Regions from separate parts of the uncultured Exiguobacterium sp. genome, predicted to be linked through region 3. Evidence: riboswitches for the same ligand, from Rfam matches in the RefSeq annotation. Region 3 holds a riboswitch; each other region holds the start of a gene.

Region 1 (7,499 bases), on a different contig from region 3:
TTCGTCCAAGACGAGTACAGAAACATCGGTCAGTAACCATTTTCCGATGGCGACTTTTTGTTGATTCCCACCGGATAGTTGACCTACTTCCTGTTTCACGTCTGTCACTTTAATGCCCAGCTCCTTGACCCATTGCGATGCCTGATCGGCTTCTTTGCGACGATCCATCAGCCCCCAGCGGTTGACGAAATCATGAGCTGCCGCTGCTGTCAGGTTTTCTGCGACAGAATCGGCAACAAGAATTCCTTCTTTTCGCCGTTCTTCCGGAACGAGACCGATTCCCGCTTGAATCGCCGCTTGTGGATTGCGAAGACGACGCGTCACTCCACCTATCTGAACCTCCCCTTCTTGAAACGGACGATCGCCGAACAACGCTTTACACAACTCAGTTTTACCGGCACCGACAAGTCCTGCGATCCCAACGACTTCCCCTGCTTGAACCGTCAAGGTGATATCGCGGACGTCCGCATTCGTCGCACTCTTGACCGTCAGTACATTTGTCGCGTTTGCTCTTGACGTTTTGGCGACAGTCGTAAGCTGACGTCCGAGCATCTGCTCAACGACAGCTTCTTTCGCGATGTCCGTCAGGGCATGTCGCGAGATGAGTTGACCGTCGCGCATGATCGAGATGGAATCGCAAATCTCATATAGTTCCTGGAGGCGATGCGAGATGAAGATAATCCCAAGTCCTCGTTCGGCTAAACGACGCACGACTGAAAAGAGATGGCTCGTTTCCGCCTGACTGAGCGGTGCCGTCGGTTCATCCAAAATCAAAAAACGACGTTCCTGGACGAGGGCGCGGGCAATCAACACGAGTTGCTTTTCAGCAAGCCGCAACTCCTTTACACGTGTCTTAACGGAAATATCCGCCTGTAACGTCGCTAACGCCTCCTTGGCACGCTGTATGTAACGGCGTTGCGATACGAACCCGGTCATCGTTCCGTCCGTCAACAGATCGAGGCAAATATTCTCAGCGACCGTCAAATACGGAACAAGCGCCACATCGACCTCTTGTTGGACGAGATCGATCCCAATCTGTTTCGCATCACGCGGTGATGTGATGGACAACTCTTTCCCGTCTAGGCGGATCGTTCCTTCATCCGCCGTTTCCGCTCCGGATAAAACTTTCATCAACGTCGACTTACCGGCACCATTCGCACCGACAAGCGCGTGGATTTCACCGGATTTCACTTCAAACGAGACCTGTTTTAAGGCTTGCACTCCTGGAAACGCCAGTGAAATCCGAGTCATCTTCAAGTGATGATTGGTAGACGTCATTGTTTTTTATGGACGTCACGCAACCGGTCCATCCACGGTTCATTGAATTTTTCCGATGTACTCCATCCTTTGATGATCGTATCGAGATTGTACATCGTCGTATCCTGCTTCAACGCCTTCTGCTCCACGAGTTTCGCGTCGAGATCAAAACTATCCGGTGTCTTCTCGCCAGCGATTTTCTTGGCAAGTAATCGCATATCTGTCTGTCCAATTAAGAATGGATCAACTGCACTCGTCGAGACCCAGTTGCTGTCCTTTTCACGCATCAGGTTGATATCCTGATTCGAGACATCGATCGAGATCAGCGGGATTTCTTGACGTTTATTATCCTTGAGCGATTTATAAGCCCCTTTTGCGACTTCGTCCCAAGCTCCCCAAACCGCATCAATGCTTCCTTTCGGATACTTCGCGAGAATCGCATTCATCTTCGTCGCGATATCCCCTTGGACATCTTGGAAGTTTGTCGGTCCAACCGTCTCAAGCGTTTTGATTTTGCCGTCTGCTTCGTACGTCTTATAGATTTCTTGACGACGATCGAGTGGGGCAAAACCTGGTCCGAACCACAGTTTGATGACACGGACCGGTTTTTTGTCCGTCACCTTCGTCACTTCATCGAGCGATAGCTTCGCGAGTTGATGATCGTTTTGGAATGTTTCCGTCACACCTTTTAACGCCGTTCCTTTTTTCTTCGTGACCGTATCGAACGTCACGACCTTCAGTCCTTTATCGACCGCCGGTTTGATCATGTCATAGGCGTAGTCTTCCTTACCGTGCGAGATGATGAGCCCATCATAATCTTGTTGAATCGCTTGTGCGACAAGCTCCTTGAACTTGACGTCGTTACCTTCCGAGATGAACGTGCTGACTTTAAAGCCGAGCGCTTCGCCTTCACTTCGTGCGCCATCAAGGAATTGTTTCGTATGGTCGTCCGATGCTAGGTTGCGGATGACGGCGATCTTGACGTCTGACTGAACCCCTTTTGGTACATCCTTGACGACCTTCGTCGTCGTGGCTTCTCCATTCGCACAAGCCGCCAGCAAAAAGGCTGGTGCCAGGACAGCATAAGCTAGTTTTTTCATGACATATCTCCTTATCCGAGGGGGTGAAGCCCTGTTAATTGTTCGATCGTTTCTTCATTCGGTTGCGTGATGACACCAAGTTCTGTGATGATGCCCGTAATCAATGTGTGTGGTGTGACATCAAACGCCGGATTGAAGACAGCGACTCCCGTTGGTGCTGTCGCGACACCTTGGATTGCCGTCACTTCCAGCGGATCACGCTCTTCGATTTCAATCGCTTCACCGGAAACGAGCGAGAAGTCAAATGTCGAGAGTGGTGCTGCGACGTAAAACGGAATACCGAAGGCTTGCGCGAGCAATGCCAATTGGAACGTTCCGATCTTGTTCGCTGTATCTCCGTTTCGTGTAATCCGGTCGGCACCAACGATGATCGCGTCGATCTGTTTTTCCTTCAGCGTATGGGCGACCATGTTGTCTGTGATCAATGTGACATCGATACCGGCACGTTGCAGTTCCCAGGTCGTCAGTCGTGCCCCCTGCAGTAACGGACGCGTCTCACTTGCAAAAACAGACAATTCGATACCACGCTCTTTTGCAATATAAAACGGCGCGAGTGCCGTTCCATAAGCAGCGGTCGCAATCGATCCAGCATTACAAATCGTGAGGATCCGGTTGCCTGACTGGAACAATTCCAACGCATGAATCCCGATTTGACGTGACGTCTGAGCATCTTGATCATATAAGGCAATCGTCCGCTGCTCGAGCCGTTCGCGAATCTCTTCTACCGACGTCCCGTCTCGAATGATTGGATTCAGTTGATCAAGGACATTTCGCAAGTTGACGGCCGTCGGTCGTGTCGCGAGTAACGTCGCCGATGTCTCAAGCAAGGCTTGCTTGTAGATCGGTAGTTCTGCTTCAAACCGGTACGCTTCCTGAACAAGCACGAATCCCCCAAATAAGCTGATCGCAGGTGCACCCCGAACGCGCAGTTGTTTGATCGCCTCGACTGCTTGTGCGAGATCGGTAATGACTTCATAGTGTTCTTCCTGCGGTAGACGTGTCTGATCGAGAATCGTCAAGACACGGTCTTCGTAACGGATACTTTGAACGAATGTACTCATCGGCTAAGTTCCTCCGTTACATCAAAGTTTCTTAAATCATCGAATGTCCGGCATTCTGTACGGCGTTTGATTAACGCTGCTCCTAGACGGAGGGCGTGACGTTTCCGCTCTAAGCGTTCCGTCGTTGAATTGATTGATTCTAAATCAGCGACCGGTGCAAGACCGATCGTCCGCCGAATCAATTCGCAACCGGCAAAGCCAAGGGCATCCTGCAAGATCGTACTCAGTACATCATCGACGAGTCCTGATGCCTGGAACGGTTCGACGGCTTCCCGTTCCCATAAGGCACGGAACGTTGAAGCGAACGTCAGCCAGAACGTATCGATGTCCTTGATTCGGGCATCACGGAGTGCCGGGTAATCTGGATATGCCGCGAAGAATAGATGCGCAATGAACTGCCCGACATCGAATCCGAATGGACCATAAAAGGCGAATTCTGGATCGATGACTTTCGTTTCCGTCGCCGAGGCGAAGATGCTGCCTGTATGTAAATCGCCATGCAATAAGGCGTCGCCTTTCGTGATAAAGAGCGCTTCGAGTTTTGCGACTTCGCGTTTCAACTCATCGTCTGCCCATAGACGTGCCACCTCTCCTTCGAGTCCGGCTTCAATCTCGTTCGTCTCCGCGTCATGGAACGGATCCGTGAAGATTAATTTTTCCGTAATGTCGCACAAGTCTGGATTGTAGTACGTTCGGGCGACACGTTTCTTTTCAACCGGACCAAGTGCAAAGTCCGATGTATGGAATAACGTCCGAGCGAGATAAGAACCGATATGTTCCGCAAGCAACGGATACTGTTCACCTGCAAGTAAACCGCTTCGAACGATCGTCAGATGTGAAAGATCTTCCATGACCGTATACGCCTCTTCATGACTGGCATGAAAAACACGTGGCACGAACGGTACGGCATGCCGTGCGAATTCACGGAGTGCGGATTGCTCGATCCACGCCCGTTCGAGCGATAACGGCCAGCTCTCACCGACGACTTTTGCATACGGGAGTGCTTGTTTTAGAATCAATCGATGTTCACCTTCTCGAATCCGAAACACGAGGTTGAGGTTGCCGTCGCCAATCTCTTCTGCTTCGACGGCTCCGTCGCCGATCAGTCCTAATGTTCGAACACGATCAATCGCGTCCTGTTCTGTAAATGCTTTGTATGTCATCTCAGTTTCCCCCTATGTGATACACGAAAAAGCGCCTCTTTTCGTCATCGAAAAGAGGCGCAGGAAAGTCACTGCGTCCTCTTATCTCTCAGACGAAACGTCTGTTGGATGTAGCACCGTGCCTAGTGGTCGGTTGCTGCGGCGTCATCGGGCCAATTCCCTCTGCCAACTCGCGATAAGAGTCGTATGTAGTTGTCGTGTGTGATATTGATTTGAATCTTACGCAATCGACTTCCTCGCTGTCAAATCGAAATCAAGCAGAAACGGACATCATTTTTAAGTCATCTATAGAAAGAGTATTTTCAAAAAAATAAATTTTCTAAAAATAGTTTGACAAGTGACGATTCCCATGTAAAAATTGCAATTAGATTTCACAATTTCATCCAATTCTTATCAAGAGCAGACGGAGGGACAAGCCCTACGATGTCGCAGCAACCGACCTTTTGGCACGGTGCTAATTCTTGCAGCTACTAAGCTGACAGATAAGAGTCCACGTTCGAATCATTCATGGTCTCTTGTCGCTGACGAGAGACCATTTTTTTGTTGAAGGAGGAAAGACATGGCTTATATCACTGCTACTTATCAATTGACTGCCCGTGATCGACTCGAGCAGCGCGCTGAACAACTCGCGCTTGGTCTGACAGTCGGTTCTTGGACGGAACTGAATCATCTCGAACAACAACAACTCGCCTCGTTCAAAGGGGAAGTCGTACATACCGAAGAGCGCGATGGCAAAGGATATATCACGATTCGTTATCCGGAACATAACGTGTCGCGCGACTTTTCTGCGATTCTGACGACCGTCTTCGGGAAACTCTCACTCGACGGTGAAATCAAATTAACGGAATTGCTACTACCCGATACATTTACGTCGGACTTTCCAGGTGCGAAATTCGGGATTGAAGGGGTCCGTTCCTTGATTGGTGTCGAAGATCGCCCATTGTTAATGAGCATCTTCAAAGGAATCATCGGACGCGATTTATCGTTTCTTCGTGATCAACTCGAAGGACAACTCGCTGGTGGGATTGATCTCGTCAAAGACGATGAGATCCTATACGACAATCCGTTAACACCGACGATTGACCGGGCACGAATCGGACGTGAGGTCATCGATGCTCACTTCCACCGGACTGGTAAACGTGCGTTATATGCGATCACACTCAGCGGTCCCGTCTTTACGCTCAAGGATCAAGCCAAACGATTGATTGACGCTGGAGCGACTGCTTTCTTGCTGAATACCTTCACATACGGACTCGACGTCTTACGCGAACTGGCGAGTGATCCGGAAATCAACGTTCCGATCTTCAATCATCCAGCATATAGCGGTGCGTTGATTGCTAGCCCGAATCACGGAGTCGCGGCCCCTGTTTTACTCGGCACATTACCGCGTGCTGCTGGAGCAGACTTGACGCTATTCCCGTCTCCTTACGGCAATGTCGCTTTGCCAAAGGATGTCGCCCGTGGCATCGCAGTCGAAGCGACTCGTCTCGGTCAGACGAAATCGATCTTCCCGGTTCCTTCAGCCGGTATTCATCCTGGACTCGTCGCTCAACTCGTACGGGACTTCGGCATCGATTCCGTCATCAACGCCGGTGGCGGCGTACATGGTCATCCGCAAGGTGCTGCGGCTGGTGTCATCGCTTTCCGTCAGGCACTCGATGCAGCACTCGCAACTGAATCCCTATCGGCGGCAGCCTCTCGTCATGAAGAATTACAGATTGCCCTCGACGCTTGGGGGATCAAGTCATGACCGTACGGATTCTTTGTGACTTCGACGGTACGGTGACGACACAGGATAATATCATCGCGCTCATGCAGGCATTTGCGCCAGCGCGTGACTTCGAACCGTTGAAACGCGGCGTACTCGACCGGACGTTATCGATTCAGAGTGGTGTCGGGCAAATGTTCGCACTTCTGCCGTCTGACGGAAAAACAGCCTATCTTGACTTTTTGTTGGAGCGTGCGGTCATTCGCGACGGATTTTCGGAGTTACTGCAGTACAGTCGTCGTCAAGGCATCGATTTTTCGATCGTCAGCGGTGGAATGGACTTTTTCGTCGAACCGATCTTAGCGCCATTCCTTGAACAAGAACAGATTTACTGTAACGTTGCTGATTTCAGTGGTCCATTCGTCCATATCGATTGGCCAAACGTCTGCGATGCCCATTGCACGAACGGATGCGGCTGTTGTAAAACGTCCGTTGCTCGGACACTACGTAAAGACGGTGACGTCATCATCGTCATCGGCGACTCGGTGACGGACTTCGAACTCGCAAAACAAGCGGATCGTGTCTATGCCCGTGATTATCTGATCACGTTGTGTGAAGAGAACGATATCGCCTATACACCGTTTGAGACGTTCCACGATATCGTTCATGATTTAACACGAGCGGAGGTGACAACATGACATTCATGCGACGGTATGAAGAGCTACGCGCCATCAAACAAGAGCTTGCGGCGCGCGATTGGTTCCCTGGTACGAGTGGCAATCTCGCCATTCGGACGTCCGGTGTCCCGGTTGAATTCCTTGTGACGGCAAGCGGAAAAGATAAACGGCAGACGACTCCTGACGACTTCGTTCATGTCGATGCGACCGGTCAATTGATCGGTGAGCAATCCGGGCGTCCTTCCGCTGAGACATTGCTCCATGTCGAGGTGTTCAATCGAACGGACGCCGGTTGTTCCCTGCATGTCCATACGATTGCAAACAATGTGATTTCGGAACTCTATGGCGATCAAGGCAGTATCACCTTTTCTGGTCAAGAAATCATCAAGGCACTCGGACACTGGGAAGAGGATGCGATGGTCACGGTACCGATCATTCCGAATCATGCGGACATCCCGACGCTTGCCGCTGCTTTTGCACCTCATGTCACAGCGGATAGTGGTGCCGTCCTGATCCGCAATCACGGGATCACG
Region 2 (7,499 bases), on a different contig from region 3:
CTTGCGTGAACGATAACGGAATCATATCATTTAAAGAACGGACACGAAATCAATCGATTTCGTGTCCGTTCTTTTTTCGTCCATCATTCATCATGTTTGAGAAACTTGACAGACTGAACGAATTTGCGCGATATGTTCGGGTGACGTTCGGCAACAACCGCCGATCAATCGTGCCCCCGCCTCATACCATGTTTTCGAGACGGTTTGGAACGACGTACACTGATTCGTACCTGACCATGTTTTTGCGACCGGATCATAGACCTCACCAGAGTTCGGATAGACGATGATTGGCACATCCGTCAACGCCTTGACGTGACGGATAAAATCGGTCGCGTAAGATGCTGGAAAACAATTTGCACCGATTGCTGCGAGCTGTGGATGTTGTCCGACCGTTTCAATACAAGTCGCAAGTGCCGTTCCTTCACTAATGTGCGTCGCATCTTGAAGCGAGAACGTCAGCCAAGCGGACACTTCCGGATACGTTTCAAGAATCCGGAACAACACGACAGCTTCCTCGAGCGACGGAATCGTCTCGAATGCCAGCAGATCTGCCCCCGCTTCAATCAACGCTTCAATCCGTGGTCTGTGGAAGGCTTCTAGCACATCTACTGATACCCCATAATGACCGCGATACTCAGAACCATCTGCTAAGTAAGCACCATAAGGACCTACTGATCCCGCGATCAATGCGTCACTCTTTCCGATACGCGTGCGTGCGTTTTGCGCCAAGGTGACCGTTTGTCGGATCAGTTTCTCTGCTTCCTCGGTTGAAATGTGACGTTGCTTGAATCCTTCGATACTTGCTTGATAACTTGAAGTGATCGCAACATCGGCACCTACTTCAAAGTAATCACGATGGACACGCTCAATCTGTTCCGGCGCTTCAATCAAGAGACGTGCTGACCAAAGCGGGTCGTTCAGGTCGAATCCCTTCTGTTCAAGTTCGGTTGCAAGGGCACCATCTAAAATAAGAAAGGGAACTTCTTGTAATCGTTGATCAACTGGATTTTTGATTCGGGACATCTTCAACACTCCGTTTCTGAGAAGAATTCGTGAACGCATGAACGACATAACAGATCACGATGAATGGAATACCACAGTACAAGGCAATTCGTTGTGTCGGATCAAATCCGATACCAATCAAGGAAATCAAACAAACGACGAGAGCGGCAATCGGTACGAATGGAAAAAGTGGTGTGCGATAGACCAATTCGTCGACCGTATGCCCTTCACGGAGGAATTGTTTCCGGAAACGATACTGGGCAACGCTGATACTCATCCAAACGACGACGACAGCGAGACCAGAAATCGAGACGAGCGCGATATAAACACTTCCTGCCGCATAAATACTAGACAGCAAGGCAAGTCCTCCGCCAAGCATGCTGAACAATACAGCTCGAAGCGGTACCCCACTTGGTGTCACCTGGGCGAAGAAGCGTGGAATCATGCGTTCGTTCGCAAGCGACCAGAGCATCCGAGAGGCGGCGTAAAGTCCAGAGTTCGCTGCTGACAAGATTGCTGTCAAAATGACAAAGTTCATCACGTCTGCTGCGTAGGGAATTCCGATCCGTTCAAATACGGCGACGAACGGACTTTCGAGCACACCTTTCCCTTCCGTTGGCAATAAGACGGCTAACACGATGATCGTACCGACGAAGAAGAGAACGAGTCGCAAAATCGTCGTCCGGATCGCAAGCGGAATCGTCCGCTTCGGATCAACTGCTTCACCCGCTGCGACACCAATCAATTCCGTTCCCGAGTAAGCAAAGTTCACGGCAAGCATCGTCATGAAGATGGCGAAAGCGCCATTTGGGAATAATCCACCTTCCGTTAAGGAAGAAAAGAATGGGGCTGGGCTACCATCTTGCAGTGGAATGAAGCCGACGATCGCTCCCGCACCAAGTAAAATGAAAGCAATGATCGTCACGACCTTAATGGCGGAAAACCAAAACTCGACTTCAGCGAACACACGGACCTTTAAGACATTGATACCAAGGATCATCGCAGCGAACAATGCGCTGAACACCCAGACCGGAATCGACGGGAACCAACGTTGCATCAAAATGCCTGCCGCCGTGAATTCTGAACCAAGGGCGACCGTCCATGTCAGCCAGTAGAGCCAGGCGACTGTATAACCTGTGCCGGGTCCGATGTACTTCGTTGCGTACTTATGGAATGATCCGGTTTCCGGCATGTGAACGGCGAGTTCACCGAGACTTAACATGACTAAGTAAACGACGACGGCCCCGATCAAATACGATAAAATCGTTCCGACGCGTCCTGCTTGTTCCAACGTATAACCTGTACTTAAAAATAACCCTGTTCCGATAACACCACCTAACGACAGCATGATCAGATGACGTGATTCCATCTTGCGTCGAAACGCTCCGCTCGTTTTCATGAATCCATTTCCTCCTCGTTCCACCTATTTCAAACAAAAAACGCATCCTCACGGATGCGTCGGTCGACAATTCGGAAATCTTATCGATCGGGTGCAGCACCCGCAGGAATTAGCACAGTATCTTTCGACCTGTTGCTGAGGTTTCATAGGGCCAGTCCCTCCACCTCTCTGGATAAGTATGTAATTGTTCCTAACCATATCAGAATGCAGATAATTCAGTCAACAAGCAGTTCTCGATTTTTTTGATAAATCCATAAATTAGATTCAATCAGTTGAAGGTGACGTGGAGAGCGTGTTTCGAGCAACGTGCTAAAGAAATGTTCCACTTCGACAGGCTGACCCTTTTCCATGTCCCGTAACATCGACGATTTCATCGTGTCTTCCATTGCATGCATCTGCTTCAGCAAGACCGCTTCTACATCATCATTGAAAATTGCACCTTGTTCTTCCATCGCTTGTTTCGCTTCCTTCATGACGTCTTGAATCATCTGATAACCAATTGGGTCCTTGCGAACTGGACCGATGGCAGAGCGAAATAGTGTCGTCACGCCCGCAAATGTCGAAATGAAGAGGTACTTTTGCCACATGTCATCCATGATATGCATCGAGTACGCCATCGGTGCCTTCGCTTTCGCAAAACGTGTTGCAATCTCCTCTAAACGCGCTGTTGGTTTACCGGTTCGTGAACCAAACAATAGCCGATGAGACGGGCTTGTCTGTACAATACGCCCTTCTGCATCAAGCGTCGATTCGATGAAGCAAAGCCCTCCCAGTACTCGATCTTCTCCGAAGACTTCTGTTAACCGGCGAATATGACGCATCCCGTTCAATAAGGGAATGATATATGTATCTTCCGAAATGAATGGCGCAAGATCCTGTAAGACGTCATCCAAGTGATAGGCTTTCGTAGAAAGTAAGACGACATCAAATGTGTGATTTGGTCGCATGTCTCGTGTCACTAACTGAGGCGTGATCGTGATATCACCATGAGGACTAGTAATCTGTAACCCTGTCTTTTGTAATTGTTCATAGCGCTTCGGACGAACAAAGAATGTCACCTGTTCCCCTTGCTCAGCAAGACGTCCCCCGAAATAACCTCCAACTGCTCCTGCACCTACGACTAAAACATGCATATGCATTACCTCCTTTTTAACTAATCGATTCGTTACTTACTCCTTCACCCTAACATATCGGAAACCATTTTCCTGATTCCTACTTGAATCACTAAAATGTAAGTTAAGCGTTTGCATTTTAGAAAAAAACGTTTATACTAACTTGTATACAAGTATACTCACTCTAGAAATCAGGTGATTCCATGTCAGAACTGTTATACCCCCTGAAGTGGTTAGCGAAAGCTTCCGCCGGAGATCGTGTTGCACACGAGTTACGGATGCGGATTATTTCAGGAAAGATTGAAAGCGGTACCATCTTATCTGAGAATAAATTAGCCTCTGATTTTTCAGTCAGTCGCTCTCCTGTCCGGGATGCGTTAAAGGTCCTTGCATCCGAACAATTGATTCGTCTCGAACGAATGGGAGCGGTCGTCGTCGGTTTGTCCGAGCGCGACATTCAGGAAATCTATGATGTCCGGTTGCTCATCGAAACATTCGTCTTCGAGCGACTCGTCAAAATCGAACGGTCTGAACTCGTCCGTGAGCTCAGTAAAATTCTAGAAATGATGAAAGTTGCCATCAAATACAAGGATGCCGATGAATTTTCCTTCCAGGACGTACTGTTTCATGAAACAATCATCCGCTCGATCGATCATGGGTATGTCAGCATGATTTGGCAAAATCTTAAACCGGTCATGGAAAGTTTCATCCTCCTATCGATGCGGGTACGATTCGAGGAAGACATCGAAGACTTCGAACGCATTCTCGCGAACCACGCCTTGTATATCGAAGCGATCGAGACAGGGGATCGTGAACGGATGGTTGCTTCCTTACATCAGAACTTTGATGACGTCCAGGAAGTCGAAGATCTCTGGAAAACGCAACAAATGATGTCGAAAGGAGTCGATTCACATGACTGAATACATGTTAGGCGTCGATATCGGTACGACGAGTACGAAAGCAGTCTTATTTACGACAAAAGGAGAGGTTGTCGGACAAACGAATGTCGGTTACCCACTCCACACACCAAACCGTTCGACGGCGGAGCAGGATCCGGAAGAAATTTTTGATGCTGTACTCGAATCGATCCGTTTGATCACAAAACGTCATCCAAGCATGCCACCAAAGTTCGTCGCGTTCAGTAGTGCTATGCACAGCTTGATCGCGATGGACGCACAGCATCAGCCATTGACTGCCTGCATCACATGGGCGGACAGTCGGAGTGAAGCATGGTCGAACAAGATTAAGGAACAATACGGTTTCTCGATCTATCACCGGACCGGGACACCGATCCATCCGATGTCACCGCTCAGCAAAATCAGTTGGCTCGTCGAAGATCGTCCGGAGCTCCACGCTCAAACGAAAAAATATGTCGGGATCAAGGAATTTGTTTTCCAAAGACTTTTCGGCAGATATGTCATCGACCACTCTCTCGCTTCAGCAACCGGTCTCTTTAATATTCATGAATTAGGCTGGGATACGGGCGCGTTACATGTCGCAGGGATCGATGCAAGCTATTTATCAGAACCCGTACCGACGACGACGTCATGCACTGGACTGAATGTCGATTACGCACGACAAATGGGACTATCCGTTGATACGCCGTTCTTAGTCGGTGCTAGTGACGGTGTCCTCTCCAATCTAGGCGTCAACGCGATTCGCAAAGGGGAAATTGCGATCACGATCGGAACGAGCGGTGCTATCCGAACGATCATTGATCGTCCGCAGACCGATGAAAAAGGACGGACATTTTGTTACGCACTGACCGAGGACCACTGGGTCATCGGCGGACCCGTCAATAATGGCGGAATGGTCTTACGGTGGATCCGAGACGAACTCGCTTCAGCCGAAGTCGAAACAGCAAAACGTCTCGGCATCGATCCGTATGCTGTCCTGACGAAGATTGCCGAACGTGTCCGCCCAGGATCCGACGGACTGTTGTTTCATCCTTACTTGTCCGGTGAACGGGCACCACTGTGGAATCCAGATGTCAGCGGTTCATTCTTCGGCTTGACGCTTTCGCACAAAAAAGAGCATATGATCCGGGCAGCACTAGAAGGGGTCATCTACAATCTCTATACCGTCTTCCTCGCACTCGTCGAGTGTATGGACGGTCCTGTGACACGAATTCAGGCAACCGGTGGATTTGCCCGTTCTGAAGTCTGGCGCCAAATGATGGCGGATATCTTTGAGTCGGAAGTCGTCATTCCGGAAAGCTTTGAAAGTTCATGTCTCGGTGCTTGTATTCTCGGACTGTATGCAACAGGGGAAATCGATTCGTTCGAAGTCGTGTCCGAGATGATCGGGGAAACACATCGCCATGTACCAAATGAAGAAGCGATGCATGAATATCGTCAGCTCTTACCAATTTTCATTAGTCTGGCGCGGACATTGTCTGAGGATCACAAACGAATCGCTGCGTATCAACGGAGCTTGATTCAAAAAGAAAACTAACTTAATCTTTTGGGGGAAGTCATCATGCCATTAGTCATCGTAGGAATTGGGATCGTCGCGTTACTCGTTCTCATCATGGGGTTGAAATTAAATACATTTGTCTCACTCATCATCGTTTCCTTTGGCGTTGCACTACTGCTCGGCATGCCGCTCGATCAGATCGTCAAGACGATCGAAGCTGGTATCGGCGGAACGCTTGGTCACCTCGCATTGATCTTTGGTCTTGGTGCCATGCTTGGAAAGCTGATCGCTGACGCCGGGGGGGCGCAGCGAATCGCCATGACGCTTGTCGCTCGATTCGGGGAAAAGAACATCCAATGGGCAGTCGTCGTCGCTTCATTCATCATCGGGATCGCCCTCTTCTTCGAAGTCGGACTCGTCCTGTTGATTCCAATCGTCTTTGCGATTTCACGTCAGCTCCGCGTCTCGATCCTGTATCTCGGGATCCCGATGGTCGCAGCCCTGTCTGTCACGCACGGCTTCTTACCACCTCACCCGGGTCCGACCGTCATCGCTGGGGAATATAAAGCCAATATCGGGGAAGTCTTATTGTATGGTTTCATCGTTGCTGTTCCGACAGTCATCATCGCCGGTCCTATCTTTACGAAAATCGCGAAACGACTCGTCCCTGAATCGTTTACACGGACAGGAAATATTGCGTCACTCGGGGAACAAAAAGAATTTGATTTAGACGAGACACCAGGTTTTGGCATCAGTGTTTTCACGGCGATGCTACCGGTTCTTTTGATGTCGGTCGCAACAATCTTCACGCTTTTACAAGAAACTCTCGGCTGGGGTGAAAATAGCGTCATCTCGGCAATCGAGTTCATCGGGAACGCCTCGACGGCAATGTTGATTTCTTTGCTCGTCGCGGTCTACACGATGGGGATCGCGCGTAAGATTCCGATGCAAACGGTCATGGAATCTTGTACGACGGCAATTGCTCAAATCGGGATGATGCTATTGATCATCGGCGGTGGCGGTGCCTTCAAACAAGTCTTGATTGACGGTGGTGTTGGGACGTTCGTCGCGCAATTATTTGAAGGGTCAGCGTTATCTCCGATTCTACTCGCTTGGTTGATCGCTGCGATTCTCCGAATCTCACTTGGTTCCGCGACAGTCGCTGCCCTCTCAACAGCAGGTCTCGTCATTCCCTTACTAGAGCAATCCGACGTCAACTTAGCGCTCGTCGTTCTCGCGACTGGTGCGGGTAGTCTGATTGCTTCACACGTCAATGATGCAGGCTTCTGGATGTTTAAAGAGTATTTCGGATTATCATTAAAAGAAACGTTTGCGACATGGACTGTGCTTGAGACGATCATTTCCGTTTGTGGACTTGGGTTCGTTCTTCTTCTCAGCCTCGTCGTCTAAGAAAAGGAGTCGTTCTACTTATGCAACATTCTATTGGAGTCATCGGGCTTGGTGTCATGGGACGCAACCTGGCACTGAATATGGCGAGTCAGCAAGAAGAGGTCGCCATCTATAACTACACACGTGATTTAACGGACGATCTCGTCGCACATGATGAGGGA
Region 3 (7,499 bases):
TAATTGATTCGTTAACTGTATCATGAGGAAAGTGGAAGAAGAAAGACGAAATTTTCCGTTTTTTCCATCTTAAGAAGGAGGGGAAGGATAAAAGAGAAACGTATACTGAAGAAAAAGGAGGGGACCGAATGAAAGCGATCCGGCACCTGATTCGTTTTACATACATAGAAGCCGTCTGCTGCGTCTTTCCCGTGATGATTTTCGCTGCGCTTGCTCTTTCACGTTATCTTCCTACTGAACCGGTCGCTCGATACGATCTCCTGTTGATCTGGTGTATTCTCGTCCAAATCGTCTTACTCGTCACGCGGTATGAAACGATGGCGGAATTCAAACTGATTTTACTCTTTCACGTCATCGGTCTAGCACTTGAACTGTTTAAAGTGAATGTCGGGTCTTGGAGTTATCCGGAAGACGCTTTGACGAAAGTGGCTGGTGTTCCCTTGTATGCAGGATTCATGTACGCAAGCGTCGCGAGTTATGTCTGCCAAGCGTTTCGGCGATTTCATTTACGATTCATAGCATTTCCACCACCTTGGCTTGCGATCAGCGTCGGCAGTCTCGTCTATCTCAACTTCTTCACCCACCACTGGATCTTCGATGCACGCTGGCTGTTGATGGTCCTCGTCGTCCTCGTTTTCTATAAGTCATGGGTTCATTTTACGATCGAGCAGACGATTTACCGGATGCCGCTCGTTCTATCCTTTTTACTGATTGCCTTTTTCATTTGGATCGCGGAGAACATCGTAACGTTCTTTAAAGGCTGGGTCTATCCGCATCAGGAAGGAGGCTGGGCAGTCGTTGATCTCGGAAAATTGTCTTCTTGGTTCCTGCTTGTGATCATCACGGTTTTGATCGTCATCGTCGCGAAATATAAGCGTCAGGATCCGGCTGTGGAAATTCAGCAACGTACCTAAATAAAAAAATAACCAGGCTATTTTTTTGAACTACTTCCGCGTTTTTTCGTTGCTATAGTGAAAAAAACGCAAAGGAAGTGGTTACGGATGATGCAACAGGTGTTGGAACGAGCAACTGAATTGGTACAGATGAAATTAGCGGTCGTGGAGCGGTATGAAGATTGGCAACTCTGGCTCGACGAAGTGAACGGAATCGATGAATGGGTCAAGATGTCAGCGTATTATGCACCGCGTGACGTTCAAGAAACACCGGTCGTCGACGAAGTAGTAGAGCTAGAGCAGACCATCGTAATGCCACCACAAGTACCGGTCGAGCCAGTACGCAAGCAACGTTATGCCTATACGTTTCAGCGGGGATTAAAAGGCGGTACTTTACTAGAGTGGTCCGGCAGTCATATTTCAGAACGAGACGTCCGCGATTGGAATCTCGAGCACGGCATGGAAGTCCGGGTCCGTGTTGAGCGTCAGGATGATCAAAAAACGATATGTCGTATCGAAGCCGTCGTCTCGACGGAGCGAATGAAAGAGAATCCGGAACGTGTCGTGTTTGAACAAGCAATCGTCAAAGCGCATGGAATCATTGAGGAAACGGTGAATGGTCCACTGCAAGATGAGTCGGGCAGACCGTTTTATTATGTCGTACCGGTAGAAGACATGCGCTATTTCCGACTGGAAGCAGGGCAACTCGTCGATCTCGTCATGTGGCGGGGACGGAAGGATACACTGACGATTGCTTGGAAGCATCCGTTCACGTATGAAGAACCGATCGTCAATACATCATCCAACCGCTCATCAGCGATAGAACAACCGGTAGTGAAGACACCTGTGACAGCGAAAAAATCGGACCGGTATGCACGGAAAATGAAACGGCAAACGGTGCCGAAAGCTAAAAAAGCGCAGCGTCGCGTCCGTATGCCAAAAGAGCGAACGATTGAACCGATCGTGACGACAGCTGTACCCGGACAATTGATGGATTTCGTTGATAAGACACCGCTTGATTTCACGCGCTTCACAGGCATGCGTCTCGTCATCGTTGGAAACGAACAACAGACCGCTGTCTATCGTGAGTTCTTTGCGCCGACGGGGATCGAATTGATTCATCTGGCAGGAGACGCACAGTCCGCGAAAAAGATTGCCTGCCTCGCCAAAAAGACGGACGCGATCGTCGTCGTAACGAGTCGCGTTTCTCATGCAGCGAGTGCACATGTCATCGCGCAGGCGAAAAAACATGGTATTCCATTTGCGATGGAACGCCTCGATGGTCGACGTTCGTTATACACGGCATGTGAGCGACAACTTGAGCGCGCTTGGCTTAACCAGCAACGAGACGGGAAATTATTGAAAAAAGAGTGAAACATTAGAAGTTATAAGCCGTAGAGTAAGGTGAGAACTTATTTTTTCAAGGAGGACCTTACTCATGTCATCTCAATTAAAAAAAGCGGCAAAGGCGTCGCTCAGCGGTCGTTGGGGATTCGCAGTCCTAACAGTTATTCTGTTTAGTATTATTCAAGGTGTACCTGGATTATTTGGATCAGATGTGGACGAACCAGCTAATACCATGGATCTCGTCGTATCATTAGTATCGATTTTATTGATTCCGGTCGGAGTCGGTTGGACTTGGATTGCGATGTCGATTGCTCGTGGAGAAGAAACGAAAGTAACGGATTTATTTGAACCATATGGCATGTTTTTCAAAGTGATTGGTCTAGCTATCGTACAATTCTTTTTTATCTTCCTATGGTTTCTGCTATTAGTCGTACCGGGAATCATTAAATCATTTTCTTACATGCTAACGTTCTATATTTTGCGGGATGAACCATCAATTGGTATCTTAGAAGCCATTACACGCTCCCGGAAAATGATGGACGGGCATAAAATGGAAGCATTCATGCTCTTACTATCGTTTATTGGTTGGGCTCTTTTAGGAATCGTTACCCTAGGTCTAGCATTCTTGTGGATTACACCGTATTTCAGTGTCACCTTTGCAAAATTCTATGATCGTGTTCGTGGTGAACAAGCACCAGAGCCAACATCAGATTTCGTCGCACCATATTAATTCCTGATCCCGACATTACGTCGGGATTTTTTATGCGTGAAATAATTCCGATTGGAAAAGACGGTTTAATGGTTGCTTTAGTTCAGTGAATTTTGTACGATGAATGCAACACATCTTATCTAGAGAAGTCGAGGGACTGGCCCGAAGACACTTCAGCAACCCCGCTACGGCGGAAGGTGCTACTTCCAGGAAGGGATATACCTTCCGAAGATAAGAGCGGACAGGACAAGATACCGTCGCTCTTTTCGAACTTCGAAAAGAGCGTTTTTTTATGATAAGGGGGACGATAGAGTGGAGTATGGTTTTTGGTTACCGATTTTTGGGGGATGGTTACGTAACGTCGAAGATGAACAGATGCCTGCGACATTCGATTATGCGAAACAAGTCGCACAAACAGCAGAACGGATCGGCTTCTCGACGACGTTGATCGCGGAATTGAACTTGAATGATATCAAAGGCATTAAGGAACCGAGTCTTGAGGCATGGACGACGGCAGCGGCGATTGCTGCAACGACGGAACGCTTAGAGATCATGACTGCTGTACGTCCCGGGTTCCATAATCCAGCGACGACGGCGAAGATGGCGGCAAACATCGATCAGTTGAGTGGTGGACGCTTTACGCTCAACGTCGTGTCAGCGTGGTGGGCAGAGGAAGCCAAACAATACAACGGTATCTTCACAGCACACGATGAACGCTATGCTCGGACGGAAGAGTTCGTCACGGTCATGAAAGGACTATGGGCAGATGCGTCACCGTATAGCTTCTCCGGTAATCACTACACGATCGAGCAGGCGGAACTTCATCCGAAGCCCGTCCAGCGTCCAGGCATCAAGCTCTACGCTGGTGGAGAGAGTGAAGCTGGAAAGCGGACGATCGTCGAACACTGTGACGCTTATGTCATGCATGGGGGCACGGTCGAAGAGGTAGCTCATAAAATCAACGATATGAAAGTACGTCGGGAAGCGACGGGACACGCACCGCTTGAGAGCTTTGGTCTTGCGGCCTACATCATTTGTCGGGATACGGAAGAAGAAGCGCTTCTTGAGTGGCAACGGATCACAGACGTCAAGGAAGACAGCGCCGGTTATGCGGGTTATCAGGATTTCATCAGTAAATCGCAACTGGAGCAACAGGTCGAGCGAAACGATTATTCCGTCTCGAACCGTGGTCTACGTCCGAATTTAATCGGGACACCAGAACAAATCGCTGAACGGATTCTAGCGTTCGAAGCCGTCGGTGTCACGTTACTTTTGTTACAATTCTCACCACAACTTGAAGAAATGGAGCGCTTTGCTCGTGACGTAATGCCGCTGGTCGAAGCGAAACGAAAGGTAGGTCAACAATCATGACAAAAATTCATATTCTCCACGAAAACCAAGAATGGACGGATCATCTCATCAAACGTCTCGAAGAACTCGAATTGCCGTATGAACAGTGGCACTTGAATGAAGGAATCGTTCCGCTGGATGAACTGCCGCCAGAAGGTGTCTTTTACAGCCGGATGAGTGCCTCTTCGCATACGCGGGGGCATCGTTACGCGCCGGAGTTGACGGAAGGAGTCCTCGCTTGGTTAGAAGAGCATGACCGGACTGTCTTTAACGGAACGCGTGCGCTTCGTCTAGAAGTCAGCAAAGTCAATCAATACACGGCGTTGCGTAAGGCTGGGATTCGTGTACCGAAGACGACGGCTGCCGTCGGACGCGATCAAATCGTACAAGCAGCAAAAGAAATCGGTGTTTCGTCATTCATCACAAAACACAACCGTGCCGGGAAAGGTCTTGGTGTCCAGTTATTCCATTCGATTGAAGCACTTGAATCTTATCTCGATGGTCCGACATTCGACGAACCAGTCGATGGGATCACGTTGATTCAAGAATATATCCAAGCACCGGAGCCGTATATCACGCGTTGTGAGTTCGTAGGTGGAAAGTTTGTCTACGCGGTTCGAGTTGATACGTCAGAAGGATTCGAACTCTGCCCGGCAGATGCATGTGTGATTGACGACTTGTTCTGCCCAGTCGGAGAAGAAGCGCCACAAACACCGATGAAGTTCCAAATCGTTGAAGATTTCAATGATCCAATTATTGAAAAGTATGAAGCGTTCCTTCAAGCGAACCAAATCGCTGTCGCTGGCATCGAGTTCATCAAGGATGCGTCAGGTACGATCTATACGTATGACGTCAATACGAATACGAATTACAATTCGGATGCTGAGGCAGCTGCAGGACGCTACGGCATGCTCGAACTGGCGAAGTTCCTCGGTGCAGCCCTTGAAACAAGCACAGTAAAATAAGAATCTGCTCCCGCCCTGTCACCGGACGTTACAAGACCGGATGACAGGGTATTTCTATTAAAAAAGGGGGCAGGTGTATGATCACGTGGAGAGAAGAACGACAGCTCGATATTCCGATCGAAGAAGCATGGCATCTGTTTGATCACACCCGGCTGCAACGCTTGATTCCGGGCGTCGTCCAGCATGAGGTGATTGAACGAAAACCCGGTGTCGTTGGTTCAACGTATCGTCAGACGTACATGCAAGGCAATCGACTTGAAACCTACATCGTGACCGATTTAGCGTATACGAATGAATCAGATTTCAAACAAAACACGATTGGATTCACGTTGGCTAAAATATTCAAGATCGAGATGACGTTTACGCTCAAACCACTTGGACACGACCGTTGTCTGTTGATTTATACGGGAAAAAATGAGGGAGCGAACTTTGTTGGAAAAAGTCTCTTGTCACTCGGTGGCGAGCGGGAGAACGAGAAAATCGTTCATGGACTGCTGCAACGTGTGGAAGAAGAGGCAGCAAAACAAAAGAAGAACAACGCATGAAAAAACGGATTCCCGCGCTTGGGAATCCGTTTTAGTATCTTATCGATGCGTATACGATTTGTGACCGCTTGGTAAACCAGATAGGTAACCGACACCACCTGTTTTTTGAATCCCGATACCGTCTTTCATCGCTTGTTCGAGCGCTTTTGGATCGACGGCCGTGATTTGTTTTCCTGTCAGTGCCTCACCCGGGTGCTGGTAGTTGCTCAAGAGATAGCTATACCCACCAATATGATCGAGTGAACGGAGACCAGTTGCTTCCGCTCCGACTGGAACGGACAGAATCCGTGAAAGCTTCTTTGTCTTCAGATTATAGGCCCAAACGAAGTTGTTCGTATGAAGGGCACTATCTTCACCGATGAAGAGTGTATCGGACGTCGCGGAGTAGGCAAGGTTATCTGGATTCGCGACGAGATTCGGATTCGCTGTGTTGCCGTAAGCATCGGGCTTCGCTAAATCTTCACCGATGACAAGTGCTTGCATATTCGTTGGCACGTAACGGCTGTCGATGCCTTTTGCGCGTCCGAGATCGATTTCGAATGTCGCACCCGATTCACGTTTTTCGAGCTGGATGTCGTCTTGAACAGCACCTTCTTGTTTTTCGGTACTACCTGACACATACGACAAGGCGATGTAGGCTTTTTTGTCTTGTTCGTTGACCGTGATGCCTTCCATTTTGTTGAACTCTGACGTCGCACCGAGCAACGCACCGTAACGACGTGATTCAAGGAACGCTGCTTCTTTTTCCTTGCCAGGCTTCAGTTTCAAGTACTCAACTTTTTTACTAGCAGCTGTTTTGACCGCTTTAAAGCCCGGTGTCGGCGCATCTGCTGTCTCGAAGATATCGCTGAATTTCGTTCCTTTATCAATCAAGCGTTTGACTTCTTTATCGGAAGCATGACCAAGTTTGATCCATTCAAGATCACCAGCTCCGCCTTCTGTCGCGCGTGTCTGTTTGAACTTCGCCGCATAGAGTGTTCCTTTTGAGAAATCACGTTTTTTGTCCGCGACGTACATGAACATCATCGTGTTGTTCCCGTCGTCACCGAAGATCGCTGTCTTTTGATCCGGCAGAATCTGCATCATCTCGTGCGAGAAACGACCTGTGCTGTAGTGCTTAACTGCTGTCGCTTTTCCTTTTCGGTCGACCGAGATTTCCGGTGTGAAACCGTAGAAGTACGGATTGGCTTTTTCGGTCGTTCCGAAATAACGCTCAGCGAAAGCATTTACTTCTTTATAAGCAGCTGACGTTTTGTCTGATTCGAACGCACGTGCATCCGGTTCATATTCTTCTGACCCAAGGTGCGTTCCCCATGGTGTGGTTGAACCGTTACATGGTGTCCAGAGCCCGTTGACGTTTTTAAAGTCAATCTTACTTGCTTTTTTGACAGCTAATTTTCCGGTCTTCTTATCCTGTGTTACTTCCGTCAATGTCATCGATGCCGGAAGACCTTTGACTTCGTTTCCAGCATTGTCGATTGAATCATATTCGAAGTGAGAGACCATGTATTTTTTTCCATGGACTTCAAGCAGGCTATTCGAATCGGGTGCGTCAGAAACAAAGGCTTCCGGTTTGTCCGGTACACTGCGATCGATGATCGGATTACCTTTGGCATCGATCGGTGTACCTGCTGCAATCATTTCGCCTTTGTTTTCGACGATTTTATCTTGCGAGAGGAACAGTTGATTG
Region 4 (7,499 bases), on a different contig from region 3:
ACCGATCGAGCAATATGCTATGCGCTTTCAGAACGAACAAGCAGCGACGTTCGGTGCGTTTCATGAAGGAGAACTCGTTGGTGTCGTCACCATCGTCTGCTCCGAGCCGTTCAAGATGCGACATCGAGCCGATTTATTTGCGATGTACGTCACGCCACGCGTCCGAAAACAACAGATTGGACGGCAATTGGTACAAGAGGCATTACAAGCATTACAGGAACGTCCTTGGATCGAGCAGGTTCATCTCTCGGTCGTCCGGACGAATGAAGCCGCTAAAGCTCTCTATCGGTCGCTTAGTTTTGAATCATACGCGATCGAACCACGGGCGCTGAAAATCGATGATACCTATCATGATGAAGAACTGATGTGGTATCGGTTCTAACACAAAATGACCGGAATTCAAAGAGAGTATCTCTCCTTGAATTCCGGTCATTTTTTATCAGTTTGCCCATTCAGGCTTGCTGAAGCCTTTGAATGATTTTTCGATGACTGTATTGAAAGCGTCCGATTCGACGGCTGCTTTTAAGTCTTTTGCGACTTGCTTGTCCGCATCTTTCGTTTGGACAGCGACGAGGTTACGGTATTGTTCGTCCATCGTCTCAAGCGCTAACGCATCGAGTAAGTCGAATTTCGCAGCAAGTGCGAAGTTTCCTGGAACGGCTGAGATATCGACACTTTCGACGGCGCGTGGCAGTTGAGCCGCTTCGAGTGGTTTGATGACGAGTTTCTTCGGATTCTTGACGATATCTTTTTCTGAAACGGTCAGTGGATCAGCGTCCGGCTTGAGTTCAATCCACCCTTGTTCCGCAAGCAAGTTCAGTGCCCGTGCTTGGTTCGTCGGATCATTCGGCGTTGCAACTTCAGCACCTGTCTTGACGTCGTCAAGCGTCTTCGCTGTCTTGCTGTATAGTCCCATCGGTGCTGTCGGAACCGTGATGAGTCCTTTTAAGTCGAGGTTCTTTTCTTTAGAGAACGTCTTGAGATAGATCGAGTGTTGGAACAAGTTGGCGTCGATGTTTCCGCTACCGAGGGCGATGTTCGGTTGGATGTAATCGCTGAATTCGACGATTTCGACTTTATAGCCTTTCTTTTCGAGTTGTGGTTGAATCGCTTGTTTGACCATATCGCTATACGGACCGCTTGTCGCACCGATCTTAATCGTCTTGTCTTTTTCATCAGCGCTGCTATCTCCGCATCCTGCGAGGACTCCTGCACCGAGTAAGGCTGTTGCTAAAAAGGCATATCGTTTTTTCATAATTCTACTCTCCCTTTGTATGTATGATTAGCGTTTATCTGTTTTTCGCGCCAGTTGATTCCCAAGTGCTTGAATGCTTTGGACGATGACGATGAGGACGACGATTGTCACGATCATGATGAAATTATCATAGCGATAGTAGCCGAAACGGATCGCGAGGTCACCGACACCACCGCCGCCGACGATCCCAGCCATTGCCGAGAAGCCAATCAGACTGATCGTCGTTAGCGTGATGCCTTGAATGATGCCGGGAAGTGCTTCCGGTAAAAGGACGCTGACGATGATCCGCAAGGGTTTCGCCCCGCAGGCTTCCGCTGCTTCAATCAAACCGGGCGGAATTTCACGTAGTGACGTCTCGACGAGTCGTGCAAGAAACGGAATCGCTGCGACACTGAGGCTGACGGATGCAGCCGTCGGACCAATCGTATTATCGAGTAAGAACTTCGTTAATGGAATAAGGGCAACAAGCAAGATGATGAACGGTAAGGACCGGACGATGTTGACGACGAAGTCAAGGACACGTCGGACGGCAAGGTTTTGAAAGAATAAACCGCGATCGGTGACGAACAAGAGAATCCCGAGCGGAATCCCGATGACCAATGCAAAAGCAAGTGAAATTCCGACCATCCATGCCGTCTCACCGAGCGCCTTCAACAACTCGGGTAACATCGTTTGAATACGATCAAGCCACATCCTGAATCACCTCGAGAGCATGAAGTTCCGTCGCGAGCCAGTCGAGGGCAGGAGCGATTTGATCAGGAGATCCCGTCAAGCTGACGATCAGAACACCGAAGGCGACGTCTTGAATATAGTCGACCTTGCCGTGCAAGATGCTGACTGAAATATCGTAACGGCGGATTGCTTCCGATAATGTACTCTCACCGGTCTTCTCGCCCGTAAATTGCAAGCGGATGATCTTACCCGGTGTTGCCTGTAAGATGCGTTCCGGTAGCTCGATTTGTAATGCCGTGTCGACATAATGTTGTGTGACCGGATGTTTGGCTTGGCTGAACAAGTCATAAGTAGAGGCGACTTCGACGACCTCTCCTTGCGACATGACCGCGACACGATGACAAATCTGTTTGACGACATCAATCTCATGCGTGATGAGGACGATCGTCAATCCGAGTCGTTCATTCAAATCCTTCAACAGTTCAAGGATCTGTAGTGTCGTAACGGGGTCAAGGGCAGAGGTTGCTTCGTCACATAACAGGACGGTCGGATCATTCGCGAGTGCCCGGGCAATCCCGACGCGCTGTTTCTGACCACCGCTTAATTGGCTCGGGAAGTTCGTCTCAAATCCTTCAAGGCCGACGAGTGAGACGAGTTCGCGAATTCGCTCCGGAAAATCTGCGCGTTTGACACCAGCCGCCTTGAGCGCAAAAGCGATATTATCCGCGACGTTGCGCGATTGGATCAGTTGAAAATGCTGAAAGATCATTCCTGTCCGCAAGCGAAGTTGACGTAGTTCCGATTTTGGCATCCCGCCGAGCGAGACACCGTCGACCTTGACGGTTCCTTGTGTCGGATGCTCAAGCCCGTTGATGAGACGAAGCAATGTACTTTTACCGGCACCGGACTCACCGATGATCCCGAAGATTTCTCCTTTTTGGATCGTTAAATCGACATCCCGTAATGCAAAAATCGGGGTCCGGTCTCGGACGAACCGTTTTGTAATGTGTTTGAATTCAATCATCCGCTCATCTCCTCATACAAAAAAAGTCGCTTTTTCCTAGTAGCAGAGCAACCAGAAAAAAGCGACGAAAGTGTAAGATTTCGTAACTTATCTCTCAGAATGAAAATCATTCTGTAGGATGTGGCACCGTTCCTAATAGGTGGTTGCCGGACGTCGTTGGGCCTAATCCCTCGGTCGCTCTCGATAAGTAGTTATACTGTTGGGACTTACTTTAACGGAAATGATTCCCATCTGTCAAATGTTTTTTCAGAATTATTCCGCAACGGGTGTCCGGAACAGACTGAGTGTTCCGATTCGGTCGACGGCCTCTTCTAGACGTTCGACGTCAGCAATCAAGCTGATCCGGACGTAGCCTTCACCGTATTCACCGAAGAAGGATCCCGGGGTCACGGCGACGTGTGCTTCGTCAAGTAGATGATCGGTGAAGCTTTGAGACGTGTAACCTTCAGGAACTGGAAGCCAGACGAAGAAGGAACCGCCTGGACGTGGTCCACTCCAGCCGATCGCATCGAGTTTTGCGAACAACGCATCGCGTCGTGTTTCATATAAGCTACTTAACTCATGGACACATGTCTGATCACTCGTCAGAGCGACGGTCGCCGCATGTTGAATCGGTGTGAAGGCACTGACGTAGAGATGTTCTTGGTACGTCTCGATGCTTGAGATGACAGACGGATTTCCAATTGCGAAGGCGATCCGGAAGCCGGACATATTGAAGCGTTTCGAGAGTGAGAATAGCTCGATTCCGACGTCTTTTGCCCCTTCCGTCTGCAGAAAGCTTCGCGTTGGACCATCGAAACTGATGCCACCGTAGGCTAAGTCATGGACGACGCAAATATCATGGGCATCGGCGAAAGCGACCGTCTGTTCGAAGGCTTCTGCTGTCGCGGTCGCACCCGTCGGATTACTCGGGTAGTTGAGAAACAACATCCGGGCACGCTCGACGTCCGTTGTATCAAGCAAGTCATAATCGGGTAAGAAGCCGTTTTTCTCAAGCAACGGAAGCGTAATCGGAAATGCGCCAGCAAGTGCAGCACCAGACAGATAATCCGGATATCCTGGATCCGGGACGATGACACCTTCTCCAGGGTTGACGATTGTTTGCGGTAAGGCGACGATTCCGGCTTTACTACCGAGAAGAATCGCGACTTCCGTTGCCGGATCGATCGTGACGCCGAATTCGTTCGCATAAAAGCTTGCGACGGCTTGTTTTAGAAAATCATGTCCACGAAACGGTGGATATTGAAGGTTTGTTGGCTCATCGATCGCCTGTTTTAAGGCGTCGAGAATATGTACAGGTGTCGTCTGGTCGGGTGTTCCTTGACCCAGTGTGATGACATCGTGTCCGGCTGCTTTTACAGCACCAATCCGGTTCGCAAGCTCAGCGAAGACGGGAGCAGGAAGCCGATCGATAGCGATGGATGGAGCGAAATGTTTCATGGGTGAATGCCTCCTTCGTGGTATTGTCGTCAAGGATAACGAATATTCAGTCAAAAGAAAAGAACTTTTTCGAAATTCAAAAAAATTATTGAATTAACAGGTACAGACAAGTGGAGCGGGAATAAAGAGTTAGGGAGAGGAGTGAGGAGATGAAGCGAGCTAGCTGGAAAGAGGCAGTCGTCTATCAAGTTTACTGGCGTAGTTTTAAGGATTCGAATGGGGACGGAATCGGTGATTTGCGAGGTGTCATCGAAAAACTTGATTATATCGCTTCGCTTGGTGTCGATGTTGTCTGGTTGAATCCGTGTTATCGTTCCCCGGACGTTGATAACGGCTATGATATTGCCGATTATTACACGATCATGGATAAGGCCGGGACGATGGGGGATTTACAGGAATTGATTACGGCGGCTCACGCCCGTGGATTGAAAATCATACTTGATTTAGTCGTCAATCACACGAGTGACCAGCATGACTGGTTCCGCCAGTCGCGGGACCGGATTAATGACAAGGATGATTGGTACATCTGGAAAGACGGCACGAAAGGGACGCCACCGAACAATTGGCGCTCGTACTTTGCATCAAGCCCGTGGACGTGGAGTGAAGAACGCGGGCAGTATTATTTCCATTCTTTTGCGAAAGAACAACCGGACTTGAACTGGGAGCACCCAGCTGTGAGGCAAGCGATCTACGATATGATGAACTGGTGGATTGCTCAAGGGATTGACGGCTTCCGGATGGATGTCATCAATTTGATTAAAAAACGGACGCTTGAGGATGTCGTCAATCCGTTTGATTTATCGTATCTCGGGAATCAGCCCGGCGTACATGACTTCCTGCAGGAGATGCATGCGAACGTCCTTGCCGAGAAGGACTTGTTCACAGTCGGTGAGATTCCGTTCGTCGGTCCAGAAGACGGGCTGTTATATGTCAGTGAAGAACGGAACGAACTTCGGACGCTGTTTCATTTCGAGATCGCGGACGATATGGAGGCGATGGATCTCTTACGATTCAAGGAGATTCAAAAACGCTGGTATGATGTCTTATACCCATTAGGTGTCAATTCACAGTTTCTCAACAACCATGATCATACACGGCAAGTGACGCGCTTCGGCAGTGAACGATACCGCGTCGAGAGCGCGAAACTACTCGGTTTGATGTTGCATACGTTACCGGGCATTCCTTACGTGTATCAAGGAGAAGAGATCGGGATGACGGGGATTCGTTTCTCAGATCCATCGCTCTATCAAGATGTCGCCTTTCGAAATCGATACGAAGAGCGCGTCGCTGGTGGCGAGGACCCGGAGGTCGTACTCTCGTCAATGCAGTTACTCGCCCGTGATAACTCCCGCACGCCGATGCAATGGGACGATACGCATGCGGCAGGCTTTACGAGTGGAAAACCGTGGTTAGCCGTCAATCCGAATTATACGGACATCAATGTCGCACAAGCAGAAGCAGATCCATCGTCCGTACTTGCTTTTTACCGGACGTTGATTCAGATGCGCAAGGATCATCCAATCATGGTCTACGGTACGTACCGAGACCTGGCACTGCATGATCCGTATCTCTATATTTATGAACGGGAACTAGAAGGAGAAGTCTGGCGGATCGTCCTCAACGTATACGACGAACCGATGCAGACCGCCTTTATCTTACCGAAGGAAAAGTTACTCGTATCGAACTACCGGGATACCCCGGATGAATTACGTCCCTATGAAGCACGTGTTTATCGTTATGGTGTTACAGAACAGAATAGAGCGGTTTGAAGGAAAAAACATCCACGGACGTGTCGGAAAATACGTCCGTGGATGTTTTCGTGTGGATAGGTTACTTGAAAGGTGATAATTTTTTCGTTTGTAAGACTTGCGCGAATCGATCGACGGCTTGGCGCATCTCGTAACTCGGTCCAAGGATAAGCGGACCATGTCCGACGGCAAGGATATCCGGAGACAGTTCCGTCAATTGATCAGCGGAGCGAAGGGCAACATCCGGATCCCATGTCGCAAGTGCCGGGAACGGGAATTGCCATCGGACGTCACCGGAGACGGCGAGCCCTCCTTGTGTCTGAAAAGCATCTCCGGCAATCAACGTCCGGCTCCCTTCATGCCAAAGCGAAATCGAACCGGGCGTATGTCCAGGTGAGGCGATAACGCTGAGACTACCGACTTGTTGACCACTTTCGAGCAATCGATCCGGACGTGTTTTGATGTTTTTCGGAATACCGCCTTTTAAAGGTGTCGTTTCGCCTTCGCGTAGCGTCTCATCCCCGCTGAGCAATGCAGCATCACGGTAACTGATGCAGACTTGGGCAAGAGGAAAGGCATTCGCAAGGAAGTCGAGTGATCCGACATGATCGGCATGAGCGTGTGTCAGGATGATCGCACCGAGCGGTTTTTCTTGTTTACGGATGTAGTGATAAAGCGCCTTTGCGTTGATTCCGAGTCCGGCATCAATCAATGTTAAACTGTCTGCTTCTTCAAACAGGTAGCAATTGACCGGGAAAAAGGATGGGGTCGTCTGCAGTTGATGTAAACGTTCGATGATCGTGACACGCATCGGCTTCACTCCTTCAAAAAATGAATAGTCTTCTTCTTTAGTATCGTCTGTTTTTTTAGATGCGTCTAGACGAATTGTGTGGAAAAGGAGGCATCACCTCTAAAAAGATGATCCCTCCTTTGCTAATCATTCAAATGTGACGACGAAGACAGCGCCGGCGTGTGGTGTCTCATCCCCATCAGCAGCTGTCGTGACGAGTAACCGATCTTCATACAAAATCGGACAGGTCGGATTCGAGACGGGAAAATCGACATGTGCTAGTTTTTCGCCTGTCGAGAGATTCCAGCGTGTGATGCATGATCCGGCGTAATGCGCGATCCAAGCATGACCTTCAGCATCCTGCGTCATACCATCCGGGAATCCTTCTTCTTCTTCGAGATCAACGGCGACGCGTTTATTCGAAAGTAGCGCGTCCGGATCATAATCGAAGGCATAGACTTTTTTCGTCGGTGTATCGATATGATAGAGCGTCTTGCCATCTTCTGACCAGACGAGCCCGTTAGAGTTCGTCAAGTCTTCATGTAAGACATCAATGGAACCGTCATGACG

What was found. A riboswitch is a leader RNA that binds a small molecule or an ion and turns the genes downstream of it on or off. The one in region 3 is predicted to bind S-adenosylmethionine.
Positions count from the first base shown of each region.
Region 1: it holds a riboswitch for S-adenosylmethionine, as region 3 does, so the genes downstream of both, mtnK (S-methyl-5-thioribose kinase) here and ACHWTJ_RS13100 (LLM class flavin-dependent oxidoreductase) in region 3, are expected to answer to the same signal.
Region 2: it holds a riboswitch for S-adenosylmethionine, as region 3 does, so the genes downstream of both, ACHWTJ_RS01425 (amino acid permease) here and ACHWTJ_RS13100 (LLM class flavin-dependent oxidoreductase) in region 3, are expected to answer to the same signal.
Region 4: it holds a riboswitch for S-adenosylmethionine, as region 3 does, so the genes downstream of both, ACHWTJ_RS03000 (methionine ABC transporter ATP-binding protein) here and ACHWTJ_RS13100 (LLM class flavin-dependent oxidoreductase) in region 3, are expected to answer to the same signal.

Region 1 covers NZ_CAXYJR010000007.1:299,281-306,779, reverse strand. The annotation lists gene ACHWTJ_RS15555 (sugar ABC transporter ATP-binding protein) at 1-1,278, opposite strand, end outside; gene ACHWTJ_RS15550 (sugar ABC transporter substrate-binding protein) at 1,275-2,357, opposite strand; gene mtnA (S-methyl-5-thioribose-1-phosphate isomerase) at 2,369-3,418, opposite strand; gene mtnK (S-methyl-5-thioribose kinase) at 3,415-4,581, opposite strand; SAM riboswitch class I at 4,660-4,763, opposite strand; SAM riboswitch class I at 4,969-5,070, shown strand; gene ACHWTJ_RS15535 (2,3-diketo-5-methylthiopentyl-1-phosphate enolase) at 5,141-6,331, shown strand; gene ACHWTJ_RS15530 (2-hydroxy-3-keto-5-methylthiopentenyl-1-phosphate phosphatase) at 6,328-6,987, shown strand; gene ACHWTJ_RS15525 (methylthioribulose 1-phosphate dehydratase) at 6,984-7,499, shown strand, end outside.
Region 2 covers NZ_CAXYJR010000003.1:16,697-24,195, forward strand. The annotation lists gene ACHWTJ_RS01415 (MarR family winged helix-turn-helix transcriptional regulator) at 1-16, shown strand, start outside; gene mmuM (homocysteine S-methyltransferase) at 91-1,023, opposite strand; gene ACHWTJ_RS01425 (amino acid permease) at 998-2,401, opposite strand; SAM riboswitch class I at 2,479-2,580, opposite strand; gene ACHWTJ_RS01430 (ketopantoate reductase family protein) at 2,617-3,534, opposite strand; gene ACHWTJ_RS01435 (GntR family transcriptional regulator) at 3,717-4,433, shown strand; gene gntK (gluconokinase) at 4,426-5,967, shown strand; gene ACHWTJ_RS01445 (GntP family permease) at 5,992-7,338, shown strand; gene gnd (decarboxylating NADP(+)-dependent phosphogluconate dehydrogenase) at 7,359-7,499, shown strand, end outside.
Region 3 covers NZ_CAXYJR010000006.1:1,512-9,010, forward strand. The annotation lists gene ACHWTJ_RS13085 (DUF817 domain-containing protein) at 129-914, shown strand; gene ACHWTJ_RS13090 (DUF2325 domain-containing protein) at 1,002-2,267, shown strand; gene ACHWTJ_RS13095 (DUF975 family protein) at 2,332-2,970, shown strand; SAM riboswitch class I at 3,083-3,187, shown strand; gene ACHWTJ_RS13100 (LLM class flavin-dependent oxidoreductase) at 3,262-4,320, shown strand; gene ACHWTJ_RS13105 (RimK family alpha-L-glutamate ligase) at 4,317-5,264, shown strand; gene ACHWTJ_RS13110 (hypothetical protein) at 5,342-5,809, shown strand; gene ACHWTJ_RS13115 (PhoX family phosphatase) at 5,849-7,499, opposite strand, start outside.
Region 4 covers NZ_CAXYJR010000005.1:246,422-253,920, forward strand. The annotation lists gene ACHWTJ_RS02985 (GNAT family N-acetyltransferase) at 1-382, shown strand, start outside; gene ACHWTJ_RS02990 (MetQ/NlpA family ABC transporter substrate-binding protein) at 440-1,255, opposite strand; gene ACHWTJ_RS02995 (methionine ABC transporter permease) at 1,283-1,948, opposite strand; gene ACHWTJ_RS03000 (methionine ABC transporter ATP-binding protein) at 1,938-2,951, opposite strand; SAM riboswitch class I at 3,036-3,141, opposite strand; gene ACHWTJ_RS03005 (aminotransferase class I/II-fold pyridoxal phosphate-dependent enzyme) at 3,204-4,391, opposite strand; gene ACHWTJ_RS03010 (alpha-glucosidase) at 4,541-6,160, shown strand; gene ACHWTJ_RS03015 (MBL fold metallo-hydrolase) at 6,222-6,950, opposite strand; gene ACHWTJ_RS03020 (SMP-30/gluconolactonase/LRE family protein) at 7,077-7,499, opposite strand, start outside.